DNA from 3 places in the Streptomyces sp. NPDC017056 genome. Region 1 is predicted to be linked to each of the others. Evidence: riboswitches for the same ligand, from Rfam matches in the RefSeq annotation. Region 1 holds a riboswitch; each other region holds the start of a gene.
What was found. Region 1 has a riboswitch for thiamine pyrophosphate ahead of ACH4OW_RS27445 (thiamine ABC transporter substrate binding subunit). Riboswitches for the same ligand answer to the same signal wherever they lie in the genome.
Positions count from the first base shown of each region.

Region 2: it holds a riboswitch for thiamine pyrophosphate, as region 1 does, so the genes downstream of both, thiC (phosphomethylpyrimidine synthase ThiC) here and ACH4OW_RS27445 (thiamine ABC transporter substrate binding subunit) in region 1, are expected to answer to the same signal.
Region 3: it holds a riboswitch for thiamine pyrophosphate, as region 1 does, so the genes downstream of both, thiO (glycine oxidase ThiO) here and ACH4OW_RS27445 (thiamine ABC transporter substrate binding subunit) in region 1, are expected to answer to the same signal.

Region 1 is NZ_JBIRPD010000016.1:110,310-115,745, reverse strand. Features, by position in the region: gene ACH4OW_RS27455 (phosphatidate cytidylyltransferase) at 1-570, shown strand, start outside; gene rlmN (23S rRNA (adenine(2503)-C(2))-methyltransferase RlmN) at 706-1,812, shown strand; TPP riboswitch at 1,846-1,979, shown strand; gene ACH4OW_RS27445 (thiamine ABC transporter substrate binding subunit) at 2,058-3,137, shown strand; gene ACH4OW_RS27440 (ABC transporter permease) at 3,179-4,807, shown strand; gene ACH4OW_RS27435 (ABC transporter ATP-binding protein) at 4,808-5,436, shown strand, end outside.
Region 2 is NZ_JBIRPD010000003.1:363,036-368,471, forward strand. Features, by position in the region: gene ACH4OW_RS07370 (SsgA family sporulation/cell division regulator) at 1-61, shown strand, start outside; gene ACH4OW_RS07375 (YibE/F family protein) at 129-1,619, opposite strand; TPP riboswitch at 1,691-1,848, shown strand; gene thiC (phosphomethylpyrimidine synthase ThiC) at 1,842-3,620, shown strand; gene ACH4OW_RS07385 (hypothetical protein) at 3,770-4,675, opposite strand; gene ACH4OW_RS07390 (metallophosphoesterase) at 4,880-5,436, opposite strand, start outside.
Region 3 is NZ_JBIRPD010000001.1:55,315-60,750, forward strand. Features, by position in the region: gene ACH4OW_RS00220 (hypothetical protein) at 1-367, opposite strand, end outside; gene metF (methylenetetrahydrofolate reductase [NAD(P)H]) at 420-1,337, opposite strand; gene thiE (thiamine phosphate synthase) at 1,484-2,134, opposite strand; gene ACH4OW_RS00235 (Rv2175c family DNA-binding protein) at 2,284-2,649, opposite strand; gene ACH4OW_RS00240 (NAD(P)/FAD-dependent oxidoreductase) at 2,720-4,003, opposite strand; TPP riboswitch at 4,176-4,289, shown strand; gene thiO (glycine oxidase ThiO) at 4,287-5,436, shown strand, end outside.

The sequences.
Region 1 (5,436 bases):
GCGTGGGTGGCGATGGCGCTCACCGCGCTCGCCGCCCTGGTGTGGCGCATGACGGAGGCTCCGGAGAACTATCTGCGGGACGTCACGGCAGGCGTCTTCGCCGCGTTCTACGTGCCGTTCCTGGCGACGTTCGTGGCGATGATGCTCGCCGCCGACGACGGGCCGCAGCGCGTGCTGACGTTCCTGCTGCTGACGGTCGTCAGCGACACGGGCGCGTACGCGGTGGGCTGGCGCTTCGGCAAGAACAAGCTCGCGCCCCGCATCAGCCCCGGCAAGACCCGCGAGGGGCTGTTCGGCGCGGTGCTGTTCGCCATGGTCGCGGGCGCGCTCTGCATGCAGCTGATCATCACGGACGGCGTCTGGTGGCAGGGCCTGCTGCTCGGCATGGCGGTCGCGGCCAGCGCGACGCTCGGCGACCTCGGCGAGTCGATGATCAAGCGCGATCTCGGCATCAAGGACATGGGCACGCTGCTGCCCGGCCACGGCGGCATCATGGACCGCCTGGACTCGCTCCTGCCGACCGCCCCGGTCGTCTGGCTGCTGTACGTCATCTTCGTCGGCTCCGGCTGACCGGAGGTTCTCCGTACGTGTGAGGGGCTCGCCGCGCTGCGTGGCGGGCCCCTCACGCATAGGGAAAACCGCAGGTCAGGCCGGTTCGTCGAGGCGGCGATCGGTACCCCTTACGTCTGCGACACTGGAAGAACCATGCCTAAGCCCGGAGAACTCACTTTCGTCGCGCCGCGCGGAGCCAAGAAGCCGCCGCGGCACCTTGCCGATCTCACCCCCGCCGAGCGGCGCGAAGCCGTGGCCGCGGCCGGTGAGAAGCCGTTCCGCGCCAAGCAGCTGTCGCAGCACTACTTCGCCCGGTACGCGCACGACCCGGCGGAGTGGACGGACATCCCGGCCGCGGCGCGGGAGAAGCTGGCGACGGCGCTGCTGCCCGAGCTGATGAGTGTGGTGCGGCACATCTCCTGTGACGACGACACCACGCGCAAGACGCTGTGGAAGCTGCACGACGGCACCCTCGTGGAGTCGGTGCTGATGCGCTACCCGGACCGGGTCACGATGTGCATCTCGTCACAGGCCGGGTGCGGCATGAACTGCCCGTTCTGCGCGACGGGACAGGCCGGGCTGGACCGGAACCTGTCCACCGCCGAGATCGTTCATCAGATCGTCGACGGCATGCGGGCGCTGCGCGACGGTGAGGTGCCGGGCGGCCCGGCCCGGCTGTCCAACGTCGTCTTCATGGGCATGGGCGAGCCGCTGGCGAACTACAACCGGGTCGTGGGCGCGATCCGGCGGCTGACCGACCCCGAGCCCGACGGGGTGGGGCTGTCCCAGCGCGGCATCACCGTCTCCACGGTGGGCCTCGTCCCGGCGATGCTGCGGTTCGCGGACGAGGGGCTGAAATGCCGGCTCGCGGTGTCGCTGCACGCGCCCGACGACGAGCTGCGCGACACGCTCGTACCGGTCAACACGCGCTGGAAGGTGCGTGAGGTGCTGGACGCGGCCTGGGAGTACGCGGAGAAGTCCGGGCGGCGGATCTCGATCGAGTACGCCCTGATCCGGGACATCAACGACCAGGCGTGGCGCGGTGACCTGCTGGGCCGCCTGCTCAAGGGCAAGCGGGTCCATGTGAACCTGATCCCGCTGAATCCGACGCCCGGGTCGAAGTGGACGGCGTCCCGTCCCGAGGACGAGAAGGCGTTCGTGGAGGCCATCGCCGCGCACGGGGTGCCGGTGACCGTCCGCGACACGCGCGGGCAGGAGATCGACGGCGCCTGCGGGCAGCTCGCGGCCTCGGAGCGCTGACCGCCCGCTGGTACGGTGTGATCGAACAAATGCACATTCCGACAGGGGAGCGCCACAGCGCTGAGAGTGCGGCAGTGTCACGGACCGAGCGTCACGGACACGGGGTGCCGCAGACCCTTGAACCTCGCCCGGGTCATTCCGGGTAGGAAGTTCGGTCGTCACTCATGCTGTTGCGCCCCGCCCGGCCTTCCTCGCGAAGTGCCGGGTGGGGCCGCGTCTCTTCCTGGCCAGCCAGGAGGAATCCAGTGAGCACCACCAGAAGGATCACCGTCACCGCGCTGGCGGTCGCGGCCGGCATGACGGCGCTCGCCGCGTGCGGCTCGGGCGGCAGCGGCGGCAGTGCGGACCCGAAGACCGTGACGCTCGTCAGCCACGACTCCTTCAACGCCTCCAAGTCCGTCCTGGAGGAGTTCACCAAGCAGACCGGCTACAAGGTGAACGTGCTCAAGGGCGGTGACGCGGGCAAGGCCGTCAACCAGGCGATCCTGTCGAAGAACAACCCGCAGGGCGACGTCTTCTTCGGCATCGACAACACGCTGCTGTCGCGTGGCCTGAAGGAGGGCATCTTCAGCCCGTACGAGGCCAAGGGCCTGGCGAGCGTCCCGGGGGAACTCCAGCTCGACAAGGCGGAGCACCGGGTGACGCCGGTGGACTACGGCGACACCTGCGTCAACTACGACCGCGCCTACTTCGCCGAGCACAAGATCGCGCCGCCCGAGACGTTCGACGACCTGCTCAAGCCCGAGTACAAGGGCCTGCTGGTCACCGAGAACTCCGCCACGTCGTCGCCGGGGCTCGCCTTCCAGCTCGGCACCATCGCCAAGTACGGCGAGTCCGGCTGGCAGGACTACTGGAAGAAGCTCAAGGACAACGGCGTCGAGGTCGTGGACGGCTGGGAGCAGGCGTACAACGAGCGGTTCTCGGGCTCGGCAGCGGGCAAGGGCAAGGGGGACAAGCCCCTGGTGGTCTCGTACGCGTCGAGCCCGCCGGTGGAGGTGCTCGGCAAGAAGCCGGAGCCGAAGCAGGCGCCCACCGGCGTCGCGGCCGGCACCTGCTTCCGGCAGGTCGAGTTCGCGGGGCTGCTCAAGGGCGCCAAGAACGAGAAGGGCGGCAAGGCCCTGCTGGACTTCCTGCTGAGCAAGCGGTTCCAGGAGGACGTGCCGCTCCAGATGTTCGTCAACCCGGCGCGTACGGACGCGAAGGTGCCGGAGCTGTTCACCAAGTACGGCCAGAAGATCGACAAGCCGGAGACGGTGGCACCGGAGAAGATCGTCGCCAACCGCGAACAGTGGATCAAGCAGTGGTCCTCGCTCGTTCTGAAGTAACCGGCCCCGCGAAGCGGGCGCGGCGCTCACGGGGGACGGCGGTGCGGCTCGCCCTGATGGCCCTGCCGCTCGCCTTCTTCGCGCTCTTCTTCGCCTACCCGGTCGCCGCGATCGTCGGGCGCGGGCTCAAGGACGGCGGGCAGTGGCAGCTGGGCCGGGCCGGCGAGGTGCTGTCCGACCCGGACGTCCTGCACGTCCTGTGGTTCACGGTCTGGCAGGCGGCGGCCTCGACCGCGCTCACGCTGCTGCTCGCGCTCCCCGGCGCGTATGTCTTCGCGCGCTTCGACTTTCCCGGAAAGCAGGTGCTGCGGTCCGTGGTCGCGGTGCCGTTCGTCCTGCCGACGGTGGTGGTGGGCTCGGCGTTCCTGGCGCTGGTCGGGCGCGGCGGAGTGCTGGACGACCTGTGGGGCGTACGGCTGGACACCTCGGTGTGGGCGATCCTGCTGGCGCACGTGTTCTTCAACTACGCCGTGGTCGTGCGGACCGTATCCGGCCTCTGGGGGCAGCTCGACCCACGGCAGGAGGAAGCGGCCCGGGTGCTGGGCGCGTCGCGCTGGACCGCGTGGCGGCGGGTGACGCTGCCCGCGCTGGGACCGGCCGTCGCGGCCGCCGCCCTGATGGTCTTCCTCTTCACCTTCACCTCCTTCGGAGCGGTGCAGATCCTGGGCGGGCCGAGGTTTTCCACCCTGGAGGTGGAGATCTACCGGCAGACTGCCGACTTCCTGGACCTGCCGACCGCCGCCGTCCTCACGTTGCTCCAGTTCGCCGCCGTGCTGGTACTCCTGGCGCTGCACACCTGGACCGTACGGCGGCGGGAGTCCGCGCTCACGCTCGTCGACCCGGCGCAGACGGTGCGGCGGCCCCGTGGCGCCGGCCAGTGGGCGCTGCTGTGGGGGACGCTCGCCGTGATCGCGGTGCTGCTGGTGGCGCCCCTGGCGGTGCTAATCGAGCGGTCCTTCGCCGGTCCTGACGGGTACGGGTTCACGTTCTACCGGGCGCTGCAGTCCGCTGCCTCCATGGACAGCACCTTCGCCGTCGCCCCCCTGAACGCCTTGTGGAACTCGCTCGCCTACGGGGCGGCCGCCACGCTGATCGCCCTGGTGGTGGGCGGGCTGGCGGCGGCAGCGCTGACCAGGCGCGGCGGCAGGCTGGTGCGGGGATTCGACGCGTTGCTGATGTTGCCCCTCGGGGTGTCGGCCGTGACCGTCGGCTTCGGCTTCCTGATCACTCTCGACAAGCCGCCGCTCGATCTGCGGTCGTCCTGGTGGCTCGTACCGCTGGCGCAGGCGCTGGTCGGGGTGCCGTTCGTCGTACGGACCATGCTGCCCGTGCTGCGCGCGGTGGACGGCCGGCTGCGGGAGGCGGCGGCGGTGCTGGGGGCCTCGCCGTGGCGGGTGTGGCGGGAGGTCGACCTGCCGCTGGTACGGCGCGCGCTGCTGATCGCCGCCGGCTTCGCCTTCGCCGTGTCGCTCGGCGAGTTCGGCGCGACGGTCTTCATCGCCCGGCCGGACGCACCGACCCTGCCGGTGGCCGTCGCGAGGCTGCTGGGACGCGCGGGGGAACTGAACTACGGACAGGCGATGGCCCTGTCGACGATCTTGATGGTGGTGTGCGCCGGCGCGCTGCTGGCGCTGGAGCGCATCCGTACCGACCAGGCCGGAGAGTTTTAGATGGCGGAACACACTGGCGCGGCGGACGAGGCGCTGCTGCGGCTGGACGACGTCACCGTCCGCTTCCGCGCCGGGCAGCGCCCGGCACTGGACGCGGTCGGCCTGAGCGTCGCCGCGCAGGAGATCGTGTGCGTGCTGGGGCCCAGCGGCAGCGGCAAGTCCACTCTTCTGAGGGTCGTGGCGGGGTTGCAGGCCGCCGACGCGGGGCGCGTCTTCCTGGAAGGCCGGGACCAGTCGGGCGTGCCCACACACCGCCGTGGCGTCGGGCTGATGTTCCAGGACCACCAGCTCTTCCCGCAGCGCGACGTCGGCGGCAACGTGGCCTTCGGCCTGCGCATGCGCGGCGCGTCACGTGCCGAACAGGAGCGTACGGTTGCCGAACTCCTGGACCTGGTCGGCCTGCCGGGCGCCCAGCGGCGCGCCGTGGCGGCGCTGTCCGGCGGCGAGCAGCAGCGGGTCGCGCTGGCCCGCGCACTCGCGCCGCGGCCGCGGCTGCTGATGCTGGACGAGCCGCTCGGCCAGCTCGACCGCGGCCTGCGGGAGCGCCTGGTCGTCGAACTGCGGAGAGTCTTCGGCGAGCTGGGTACGACCGTGCTGGCCGTGACGCACGACCAGGGTGAAGCCTTCGC
Region 2 (5,436 bases), on a different contig from region 1:
GTGCGACACGCTCGAATCGACATTGGACCGGATTCTTTCCGAGGCACAGAAGGCGGGGTGAAGTCGCGGGACCCGAGTGGAGGCGAGGCGGTGATATGTGACGCGGAGTGACGGGTACCGCCCCCGGATCAGCGTGCGCGCCGCCGCCTGCCGCGGCCGCCGAGCACCGGCTGCCGGCCCGTACCGCCGTCCGGGTCCGGACCCTGACCCGCACCGACCCGTTTGGCGCCCCGGCCCCCGGCGCCCCGGCCCGTTCCCCCACCCGCCGTCCGCCGCGCACCCCGGCCCGTCGGCCGCCCCGCGTCCCGGTCCGCCGAGACGACCAGCACGGCCAGCAGCGTCGTCAGCGGTACGGACGCGACCAGCCCGATGCTGCCCACCAGCGTGCGGACGACCTCCTCCGCGACCACCTCGCTCGTGGCGACGGTGCCGACACTGCTCTGTGCGATCGAGAACAGCAAAAGCAGGGGCAGTGCCGCACCCGCGTAAGCGAGGACGAGCGTGTTGACGACGGACGCGATGTGATCGCGCCCGATCCGCATCGCCGCTCCGTAGAGCTTGCGGCGGCTCGCCGACGGATCGGCCTCCTTCAACTCCCAGACCGCCGCGGTCTGGGTGACCGTCACATCGTCCAGTACGCCCAGCGACCCGATGATGATGCCCGCCAGCAGCAGGCCGCGGATCTCGATGTCGGGGTACAGGCCGTGCACCAGCCCGGTCTGGTCGTCGGTGTTGCCGGTCAGCATCGCCCACCCGATGAAGAGCGAGCCGAGCAGGCCGATCAGCAGCAGTGACGCGAGCGTGCCGAGCACGGCCACGGACGTACGGGCCGTCAGCCCGTGGCACATGTACAGCGCGACCAGCATGATCGCGCTGCCTCCGACGACGGCGACCACCAGCGGGTCCGACCCCTGGAGGACGGCGGGCAGGATGAACAGCGTCAGCACACCGAAGCTCACGACGAGCGCGACCAGCGCCAGCACCCCGCGCAGCCGGCCGACCACGACCACCGCCAGCGCGAAGACCGCGGCGAGTACCCACATCGGGAAGGTCCGGTCGACGTCCGTGACCGAGTACTGGAGGTCCTTGGGGGCCTTGGGCGAGTAGGCGACCACGACGCCCTGGCCGACCGTGTAGTGGCGGGTGGCGTCGGGCGTCACGATCGCCTCGAACCGCCGGCCCGTGTCCTTGCCGGTGGTCACCTCGATGACCGCCCGCTCGCAGTGCGTTGCCTGCCGCGTGTCCGAGGGGCCGGACTGCTCCTGCGGCGTCGGCTGCTGGGCATGGACGTCCGCGCAGTCGACCTCCTCGACCTTGGCCACCTTCGCCTTCTCGGTGGGCTGGTCGAAGCCGACGCCGGTCGGCTTGTGGCCGGGTGCGCCACCCGGCCACAGCACGACCAGCCCGGCCAGGACGGCGGCGGCAAACGGGATCAGCACTGCCGCGATGACCTTGCGCAGGTGCCGGGAGACCGGGGCCGCGGGGCCGTGCCCGTGGCCATGGCCGTGCCCGTGCCCGTGTCCTGAGGGGGGCGGCGGCTGCGCGCGATCGCCGTCGGGACCGTGCGCCGGACCGGAAGCGTGGTGGTGCGCGGAGTGCGGTGGCTCGTTGCTGGTCACCGCCCGATCATCGCAAGAACTGGCAGGGCCCCCTGGTCACCGCGCCATATCGGCCGCTACCGTGGTGTCACCTTTGCAATCGCGGGAGCTCGGAGCACCGGGCTGAGAGGGCGCTGACCCCCGTACGGAACGTCCGGCCGAAGCCGGAAACGCCGTCACGGACTTGCTGCGTCGACCGCCGAACCTGTTACCGGGTAATGCCGGCGTAGGGAGTGGGTCTTCATGACTCTGCAGGATGCACGCACGCCCGAAAACGGCCAGGGCTCCGCCAAGGAGATCGGCTGGCACAAGGGCTACCTCACCGGATCGCGGCCCGACCTGAAAGTCCCGGTCCGGCGTGTGCACCTCACCAACGGCAAGGACGTGACGCTCTACGACACGTCAGGGCCGTACACCGACCCCAACATCGAAACCGACGTCCGCCGCGGCCTGGCGCCGCTGCGGGAGAACTGGATCATCAGCCGAGGAGATACCGAGGAGTACGCGGGCAGGCCACCCAGGCCCGAGGACGACGGCCTCAAGCACACCTCGCCGCGCGGCGGCCTGAAGAACCTCGACGCGGTCTTCCCTGGACGCCCCCGGCAGCCGCGCCGTGGCCGGGGCGGCGCTGCGGTCACCCAACTCGCGTACGCGCGCCGGGGCGAGGTCACGGCGGAGATGGAGTACGTCGCGATCCGCGAGAACGTCACTCCGGAGTTCGTACGGGACGAGATCGCGGCCGGCCGGGCCGTACTGCCCGCCAACGTCAACCACCCGGAGATCGAGCCGATGATCATCGGCAAGAACTTCCTGGTGAAGGTCAACGCGAACATCGGCAACTCCGCCGTCACCTCCTCCATCGAGGAGGAGGTGGAGAAGATGACCTGGGCGACCCGCTGGGGCGCCGACACGGTCATGGACCTGTCCACCGGCCGCAACATCCACACCACCCGCGAGTGGGTACTGCGCAACTCCCCCGTCCCCATCGGCACCGTCCCCCTCTACCAGGCACTGGAGAAGGTGGACGGCAAGGCCGAGGAACTGACCTGGGACATCTACAAGGACACGGTCATCGAGCAGGCCGAACAGGGCGTGGACTACATGACCGTCCACGCCGGCGTCCTGCTGCGCTACGTCCCCCTCACGGCCCGCCGCAAGACCGGCATCGTCTCGCGCGGCGGCTCGATCATGGCGGCGTGGTGCCTGGCCCACCACAAGGAGTCGTTCCTCTACACCCACTTCGAGGAACTCTGCGAGATCCTCGCCTCCTACGACGTCACGTACTCCCTCGGCGACGGCCTGCGCCCCGGCTCCATCGCGGACGCCAACGACGAGGCGCAGTTCGCGGAGCTGCGCACGCTCGGCGAGCTGAACGCGATCGCCAAGCGGCACGGCGTGCAGACGATGATCGAGGGCCCGGGACACGTCCCGATGCACAAGATCAAGGAGAACATCGACCTCCAGCAGGAGATCTGCGAAGAGGCGCCGTTCTACACGCTCGGCCCGCTGACCACCGACGTCGCCCCCGCGTACGACCACATCACCTCCGGGATCGGCGCGGCGATGATCGCTTGGTGGGGCACGGCGATGCTCTGCTACGTGACGCCCAAGGAGCACCTGGGCCTGCCGGACCGGGACGACGTCAAGACCGGTGTCATCACGTACAAGATCGCGGCGCACGCGGCGGACCTCGCCAAGGGCCACCCGGGCGCCCAGGACTGGGACGACGCGCTGTCCGACGCGCGCTTCGAGTTCCGCTGGGAGGACCAGTTCAACCTGGCCCTCGACCCGGACACGGCCCGCGCCTTCCACGACGAGACGCTGCCGGCGGAACCGGCGAAGACGGCGCACTTCTGCTCCATGTGCGGCCCGAAGTTCTGCTCCATGAAGATCTCCCAGGACATCCGCCGCGAACACGGCGGCGACCTGGCGGTCGGCGCGGAAGCGGAGGCGGGCATGGCGGAGAAGTCGCGGGAGTTCGCGGCGGCGGGGAACCGGGTGTACCTGCCGATCGCGGAGTGACCTTTCCGCACGTTGGATCCGGGCCCGGAGCCGCGCGTACGCCGTGCGGCTCCGGGCCCGGCTCCGTCCCGTCGGTACCTGTACCGGCGGGACGCCGCGGGGGCCCGGTGCCGTTGCCCCCGCGGTGCGGGTGCGGTGGTGCGTGGGCGCTACTCGGGATGGTGGTCGGGGCCACCGTAGTCGGGGCTGGTGAAGTCCGGGCTGGTGAAGCGGGGTCGGGGAGCGGCGGGCGGGCCGCCGTCCGGGCTGGTGAAATCCGGGCTGGTGAAGCCCAGACTCGGGATACGGCCGCCGTCCACGCCGCGGCGCGGTACGTACCGGGCCGTGCCGCGGCCGTTGACGGTCGCCGGGTCGGCCAGCGCCTCGCGCAGGAACGGCACGATGCCGCGTTGCAGGAGCGCCTGCCGCCAGGCGTCCCGGGCGAGGTCCACCTCCCGGGCCCGGGCGCCCAGGCCGTCGCCGGTACGTGGGGCGCGCAGCGACGTCGAGCCGTTGCGCCAGGCCGCGTAGACCAGGCTCGCCATGGCGACGAGCGCCCCGGCGGCGGTGAGCGCCGCGAAGACCCAGCCCACGCTGATCAGGGGCTGGGCGGCGGACCTGTCGGTGCCGACGGTGCGCAGCACGTACCCGATGAGCAGGAAGAGCACGGCGGCGATCCCCGCCAGTACCGGCACCAGTACCGTGATCATCGCGGCCAGCCCGGCGCCGGAGGGCTCGGCGGCCTCCCCCACGGTCGTGGCGAGGTCGATGCCGGGGCTGCCCGCTGAAGCGCCTTTCTCCTCGCGGCCTTCCACGCCGCCCGCGTCCGGTGCGGGTGCCGGAGCGCGCAGTTCGTCGCGGAGCCGTACGTAGTGTCGGTATTCGGCCGTCGCACACGCGGCGATGGCGGTTGTGGCGCTGAGCGCCATGGTGCGCAACTGCTCGGTGTTGAGGTGCTTTCCCGCCGCGGAGGCCGGGTCCTTCCGGTAATCCGCGGTGCGCAGCGCCTCGTCGAGGAGCCGCGCGAATTCCGCGCGGTCCTCGTTCAGCAGGTGCGGAGCGCTGTTCATGTGCATCCCCCGATGCTCCGTAGGGCCGTACAGGCCGGCGTGGGCCGGGCAGTGGGCGGAAACGGAGGAGAGCCTGCTACGGATAGACCGATGGTAGAGCGCCTCCGGCACGGGGTGACAGGGTGTTTGCGGAAATAGGGACCGCCACGCCCCCGCTCGGGCCCCGTCGCGCCACTTCCCTACCTGCCGCTACCTCTGCCCGGTTGACGGTCAGCCAGTCAGGGGAAGTTGAACGACCAGTAGCTTTCCGGCCATGGTGATCCCGCCGTCCATGGCGATGGCGAGCCCGTCGGCGTACACGTGCGGCCCTTCGACGGCGACTCCCTCGCCTTCGTCGTCCTCGCCGCCGACCTCGCCGAGGAGGTACGGGATGGGGCTGTGGCCGTGCACGACGCGCCCGCCGCCGTAGGCGCCGAGGAGTTCGCGTGCGGCCGTCGGGCCCGCTTCGTCGTCGCGGAAGGCGAAGCGCTTGGTGAACTTGCGGAACAGGTCCCAGACCTCGTCGGCGTCGCTGCGGGTGAGGACGTCGTGGACGGTGTCGTTGACGTCCTCGATGGAGTCGCCGTACTCCAGGTACGCGGTCGTGTCGGAGTGCACGAGCAGGTGCCCGTCCTCCTCCGTCATGGCGTCCAGGCGGGCCATCCACTGCAGGTGGTGGTCCTGGAGGCGGTCCATGTCGGACTTCTGGCCGCCGTTGAGCAGCCAGGCCGCCTGGAAGGAGGCGGTGCCCGCACCGGACTGCACGGGGGTGTCGCCGAACCGCTTGG
Region 3 (5,436 bases), on a different contig from region 1:
TCTCCATGGCCGGGACCGCCTCCAGGTCCGAGACCTGGAGCGTCGGTCCGGCCTCCGCGGCCCTGCCGCCCCTGGCCCGGCGCCGCCCCTTCTCGGGGCGCTTGCCGGGGCGCTTGCCGCGCAGGGCCCAGCCGTCGGAGAAGCCGCTGCGGAAGGAGAGCGTGACGTAGGTCTGCCCGACGGCGAAGGCGACGGCGCCCACCGCTATGACGACGACCGACGGGATGACGACGCCGACGACCACGCCGAGGAAGCCGGTGAAGGCCAGCAGCCGCCACCGCAGCCTGGCCTTGTACTGGAGCAGCACTTCACCGAGGAGCCAGAGCGCCACACAGCCGAATGCGATGTAGAGGACCACCCAGCCCATATACGCCCCTCTTCCGCCCGCTCCACGGCGGCCTTGGGTATGGCCGTCGTGGTCAGGACTGCTGGTGCAGACCCAGATTCTCGTAGATTTCCAGCGTCGCCGTGGAGTGGTTCAGGGTAATGAAGTGCAACCCGGGACTTCCCTCGGCCATCAAGCGCGCACACAGCTCCGTCGCATACTCGATGCCAATGGAGCGTACAGCGGCCGGATCGTCCTTGACGGCGAGGATGCGCGCGGCGAGCTCGGGCGGGAAGGCCGCGTTGCTCAGCTGCGCGAACCGCTCGATCTGGCGGACGTTGGTGACCGGCATGATCTCCGGAATGACGGGCGTCTCGCAACCGGCCGCCGCGACCCGGTCGCGCAGCCTCAGATAGTCCTCGGCGTAGAAGAACATCTGCGTGATGGCGAAGTCCGCGCCGGCGCGGCACTTGTCGACGAAGTGCCGTACGTCGGTGTCCCAGTCGGTCGAGCGCGGGTGCATCTCGGGGAAGGCCGCGACGCCGACGCAGAAGTCGCCCGACTCCTTGATGAGCCGGACCAGTTCCGCGGCGTACAGGACGCCTTCGGGGTGCCGGACCCATTCGCCCATCGGGTCCCCCGGCGGGTCGCCGCGCAGGGCGAGCATGTTGCGGATGCCGGCGTCGGCGTACTGGCCGATGATGTTGCGCAGGTCGGCCGTGGAGTGGTTCACGGCGGTCAGGTGCGCGACCGGGGTGAGGGTGGTGTCGGTGGCGATCCGCTCGGTCGCGCGCACCGTGCCCTCGCGGGAGGTGCCGCCCGCGCCGTACGTCACGGAGACGAAGGTCGGCGCGACGGCCTCGATCCGGCGAATGGCGTTCCACAACGTCCGCTCGCCCTTCTCCGTCTTCGGGGCGGCGAACTCGAACGAATACGACTGCTTGCCGGAAGCGAGCAGGTCGCGCACGGTCCGTGCGCGATCAGTCCTGGTGGAAGCTGTGCCTAGGGCCATACGTGCAGGTTAACCAGCGGCCCGGCGCGCACCAACCAGTCCCGGCGAAATGCCCGGATAGCCGCGTTCCGGTCCACGCCTCGGACACCCGCCGGTCATCTCGCGTCCAGCGGGCACCGGGCGCCCCCCGTCACGGACGGTCCCGGTCACGCTCCGTGCGCGCGCACCCGCTTGGCCAGGTCGGCGGCCGCGGCCCCCGGGTCCTCGGCCTCGGTGATCGCCCGGACGACGACGACCCGGCGGGCACCCGCTTCCAGCACCTGGTCCAGGTTGCCCGCGTCGATGCCGCCGATGGCGAACCACGGGCGCTCGGGCTGTCGCGCGGCCGCGTAACGCACCAGGTCGAGGCCGGGGGCGTGGCGGCCGGGCTTGGTCGGGGTCGGCCAGCACGGGCCGGTGCAGAAGTAGTCGACGCCGGGCTCGGCCAGCGCGGCGTCCACCTCGGACTCGGCGTGGGTGGAGCGGCCGATCAGCACGTCCGGGCCGAGGATCGCGCGGGCCGCGGGCACCGGCAGGTCGCCCTGGCCCAGGTGCAGCACGTCGGAGCCGATGGCGTGGGCGACGTCGGCGCGGTCGTTGACCGCCAGCAGCTTGCCGTGCCGGCGGCAGGCGTCCGCGAAGACCTCCAGGTGGGCCAGCTCCTCCCCCGCTTCCATGCCCTTGTCGCGCAGCTGCACGACGTCCACGCCCGACGCGAGCACCGCGTCCAGGAACTGCGCGAGGTCGCCCTGGCGCCTGCGGGCGTCCGTGCACAGGTAGAGGCGGGCGTCGGACAGGGCGTGACGTGCGGTGGTCATCGGCGGGTCCCCCCAGGTAGGCGGCGTACGGGCCGGGCCTTCCGGCCCGTACGCCCTAGTGGTGCGAAGACGGTCGCGGCCGCGGGTGCGAACGCGACGGCGAACGGCCGCGGACGCGCCCGAAGGCGCCCCCGCAGCCGTACGGGCTGCTAGACGGCGAGCGCCTGTGCCCGGCGCTTCACCTCCGTACCGCGATTCTCACGCAGGGCCTGGGCGGGGGTGCCGGGCAGGGTCTCGTCGGCGGTGAAGAGCCACTCCAGCATCTCCTCGTCGGTGAAGCCGTCGTCCCGCAGGAGCGTGAGCGTCCCGACGAGGCCCTTGACGACCTTGTCATCCTTGATGAAGTCGGCCGGCACGTGCAGGGCCCGGTTCTCGCCGCGGCGCACCGCGATCAGCTGGCCCTCCTTCACCAGCTGCCGCACACGCGTCACCTCAACGCCGATCATCTCGGCGATGTCGGGGAGGGTGAGCCAGGCGGGTACGAGTCCATCGATCTTTGCGTCAATCTCGGTCACAGGACAAGCCTGCCACCTCGCACTGACAGCCGGTAGCGGGGCATCGCCAAAGGGACGCCGCGCGGACCGCTCAGAGCACCGCCGACTTCAACGGCACCGAGGCGTCCGCCGCCTTGTGCCGGTCCAGTACCGCGCCCCGCTCGATGAGCTTGCGTCCCTGGGCGAGGTCGCGCGGCCGGCCGACCGCGAGCAGGGCGACGAGCACGCCCTCGCGCAGCCAGATCACCGACCAGGCCGCGCTCGCCGGATCGCCGCGCCAGACCGTCTCGTCCGCGCCCGCGTGGTGCCCGGCGTACTGCACGAAGCGGCCGAACTGCTCGGACCAGAAGTACGGGACCGGATCGTAGAGCGGGCCCTCCGCCTCGCCGCGGGCGATGGTGGCGGCGACCGTGCGCGGCCCCTGGAGGGCGTTGTCCCAGTGGTGGATCAGCAGCCGGCTGCCGTAGCGGGCGGACGGGAAGGAAGCGCAGTCGCCGACGGCGTACACGCGGGGGACGGAGGTGCGCAGCCGCTCGTCGGCCAGCACGGAGCGGTCCTCGGGCGACAGCGCGACGCCGGAGCCGGCCAGCCAGGAGGTGGCTGGCCTGGCGCCGATGCCGACGACGACCGCGTCGGCGGTCAGCGTCGTGCCGTCGGAGAGCGCCACCGCGCCGTCCGTGACGGCGGCGACCTTGGCACCGGTGCGCAGCCGGGCGCCGCAGTCCTCGTACCAGCCCGCCATGGGGGCGGCGACCTCTGCGGGCAGCGCCCCGGCCAGCGGCCGGTCGGCGGCCTCCACGACGGTCACCGGGCAGCCCGCCTCGCGTGCCGCGGTGGCGAACTCGGCGCCGATCCAGCCCGCGCCGACGACCACGATCTCGCGCTGCCCGGCCAGTACGGGCCGCAGCCGCTCGGCGTCGTCGAGGGTGCGCAGCACGTGGACGTCCGGCAGGCCGGCACTGCCGGGCAGGGTGACCGGTTCGGCGCCGGTGGCGATGACCAGGTGGTCGTACGGGAGCGGCCCGCCGTCGGTCTCGACGACCTGTGAGGCGGCGGCGAGCCCGGTGGCACGCCGGCCGAGGAGCAGGTCGATGCCGAGCGCCGCGAAGTCCACGTCGAAGGCGGACCCGTCGGCCTTGCCGAGCAGTACGGCCTTGGACAGCGGCGGGCGGTCGTACGGCGCGTGGGGCTCGTCGCCGACCAGGGTGATCACCCCGCGCCAGCCCTGTTCGCGCAGGGCGACGGCGGTCTGCACGCCGGCCATTCCGGCGCCCACGACGACGACCCGCCGGGTGCGCTCGGCGGCGCGCTGGAGGCTGTCGTCCTCCTGGCGCGTGCGGTCCGGGTCCTGGGGAGGCTGGGTCTGCTCGCTCACCCGGCCAACTCTAGGACGGCGCGTCTCGCGGGCCGCAGCACCGCGCGACGAGATCTCTGACACAACGTCACGGTCCGTCACCCACCGGTACCCGCGAGAACCGGCCACGGCCCGGGGTGCGGGCCCGGTGCTCTCTTACGGCGCGCCCGTGGCCCGTACTAGTGTGGCCGGTGAACGCACTCGCGGGAGCCCGGACGCACCGGGCTGAGAGGGAGGCTGCTGCGGCCTCCGACCGTACGAACCTGATCCGGGTCATGCCGGCGAAGGGAGGGGCTGGACACCCATGCATCCACCTGCACGGACCGCGGCACGTACCGCCGCACCCCATACGGGCAGGGCCGGGCCGCCCACACCACACGGGTCACCCGGCTCCGGCGGGCATCCGGACGTACTCGTCGTCGGCGGCGGCGTCATCGGGCTGGTCACCGCCTGGCGGGCGGCCCAGCGCGGGCTGCGCACCGCCGTCGCCGACCCCGCACCAGGCGGCGGCGCCGCCCAGGTCGCGGCCGGGATGCTGGCCGCCGTCACCGAGCTGCACTACGGCGAGCAGACGCTGCTCGGCCTCAACCTCGCCTCCGCCCGCCGCTACCCGGACTTCGCCGCCGAGCTGGCCGAGGCGGGCGGCCGGGACATCGGCTACCGCCCGTGCGGCACCCTGGCCGTCGCGCTGGACGCCGACGACCGCGCCTACCTGCGCGACCTCCACGCCCTCCAGCTCCGCAGCGGCCTGGACTCCACCTGGCTGACCGGGCGCGAATGCCGGCGCCTGGAGCCGATGCTCGCGCCGGGCGTGCGCGGCGGCCTGCGCGTGGACGGGGACCACCAGGTCGACCCGCGCCGGCTGGCGGCGGCGCTGCTCGCCGCCTGCGAGCGGGCCGGGGTCGCCTTCCACCGCACCACCGCCGAGCGGCTGACCGTCGAGCGGGGCCGCGCCACCGGCGCCGTGCTGGCCGGCGGCGGCCGTGTCACAGCGGGGCAGGTGGTGCTCGCCGCGGGCAGCCGCAGCGGGCGGCTGGCGGGCGTCCCGGACGGCGTGCTGCCGCCGGTGCGCCCGGTCAAGGGCCAGGTGCTGCGGCTGCGCATGCCGCAGGGGCTGCCCGGCGGCGTACCGTTCCTGTCCCGCACGGTGCGGGCCGTGGTGCGCGGCGGCCCGGTCTACCTCGTACCGCGCGAGAACGGCGAGCTGGTGCTCGGCGCCACCAGCGAGGAGCTGGGCTGGGACACCACGGTCACCGCCGGCGGGGTGTACGAGCTGCTGCGGGACGCCCACGAGCTGGTGCCCGGCATCACCGAACTGCCGCTGGTCGAGACCCGCGCCGGGCTGCGCCCCGGCTCGCCCGACAACGCGCCGCTGCTCGGCCCGACCGCGCTGCCCGGCCTGCTGGTGGCGACCGGCCACTACCGCAACGGCGTGCTCCTGACGCCCGTCACGG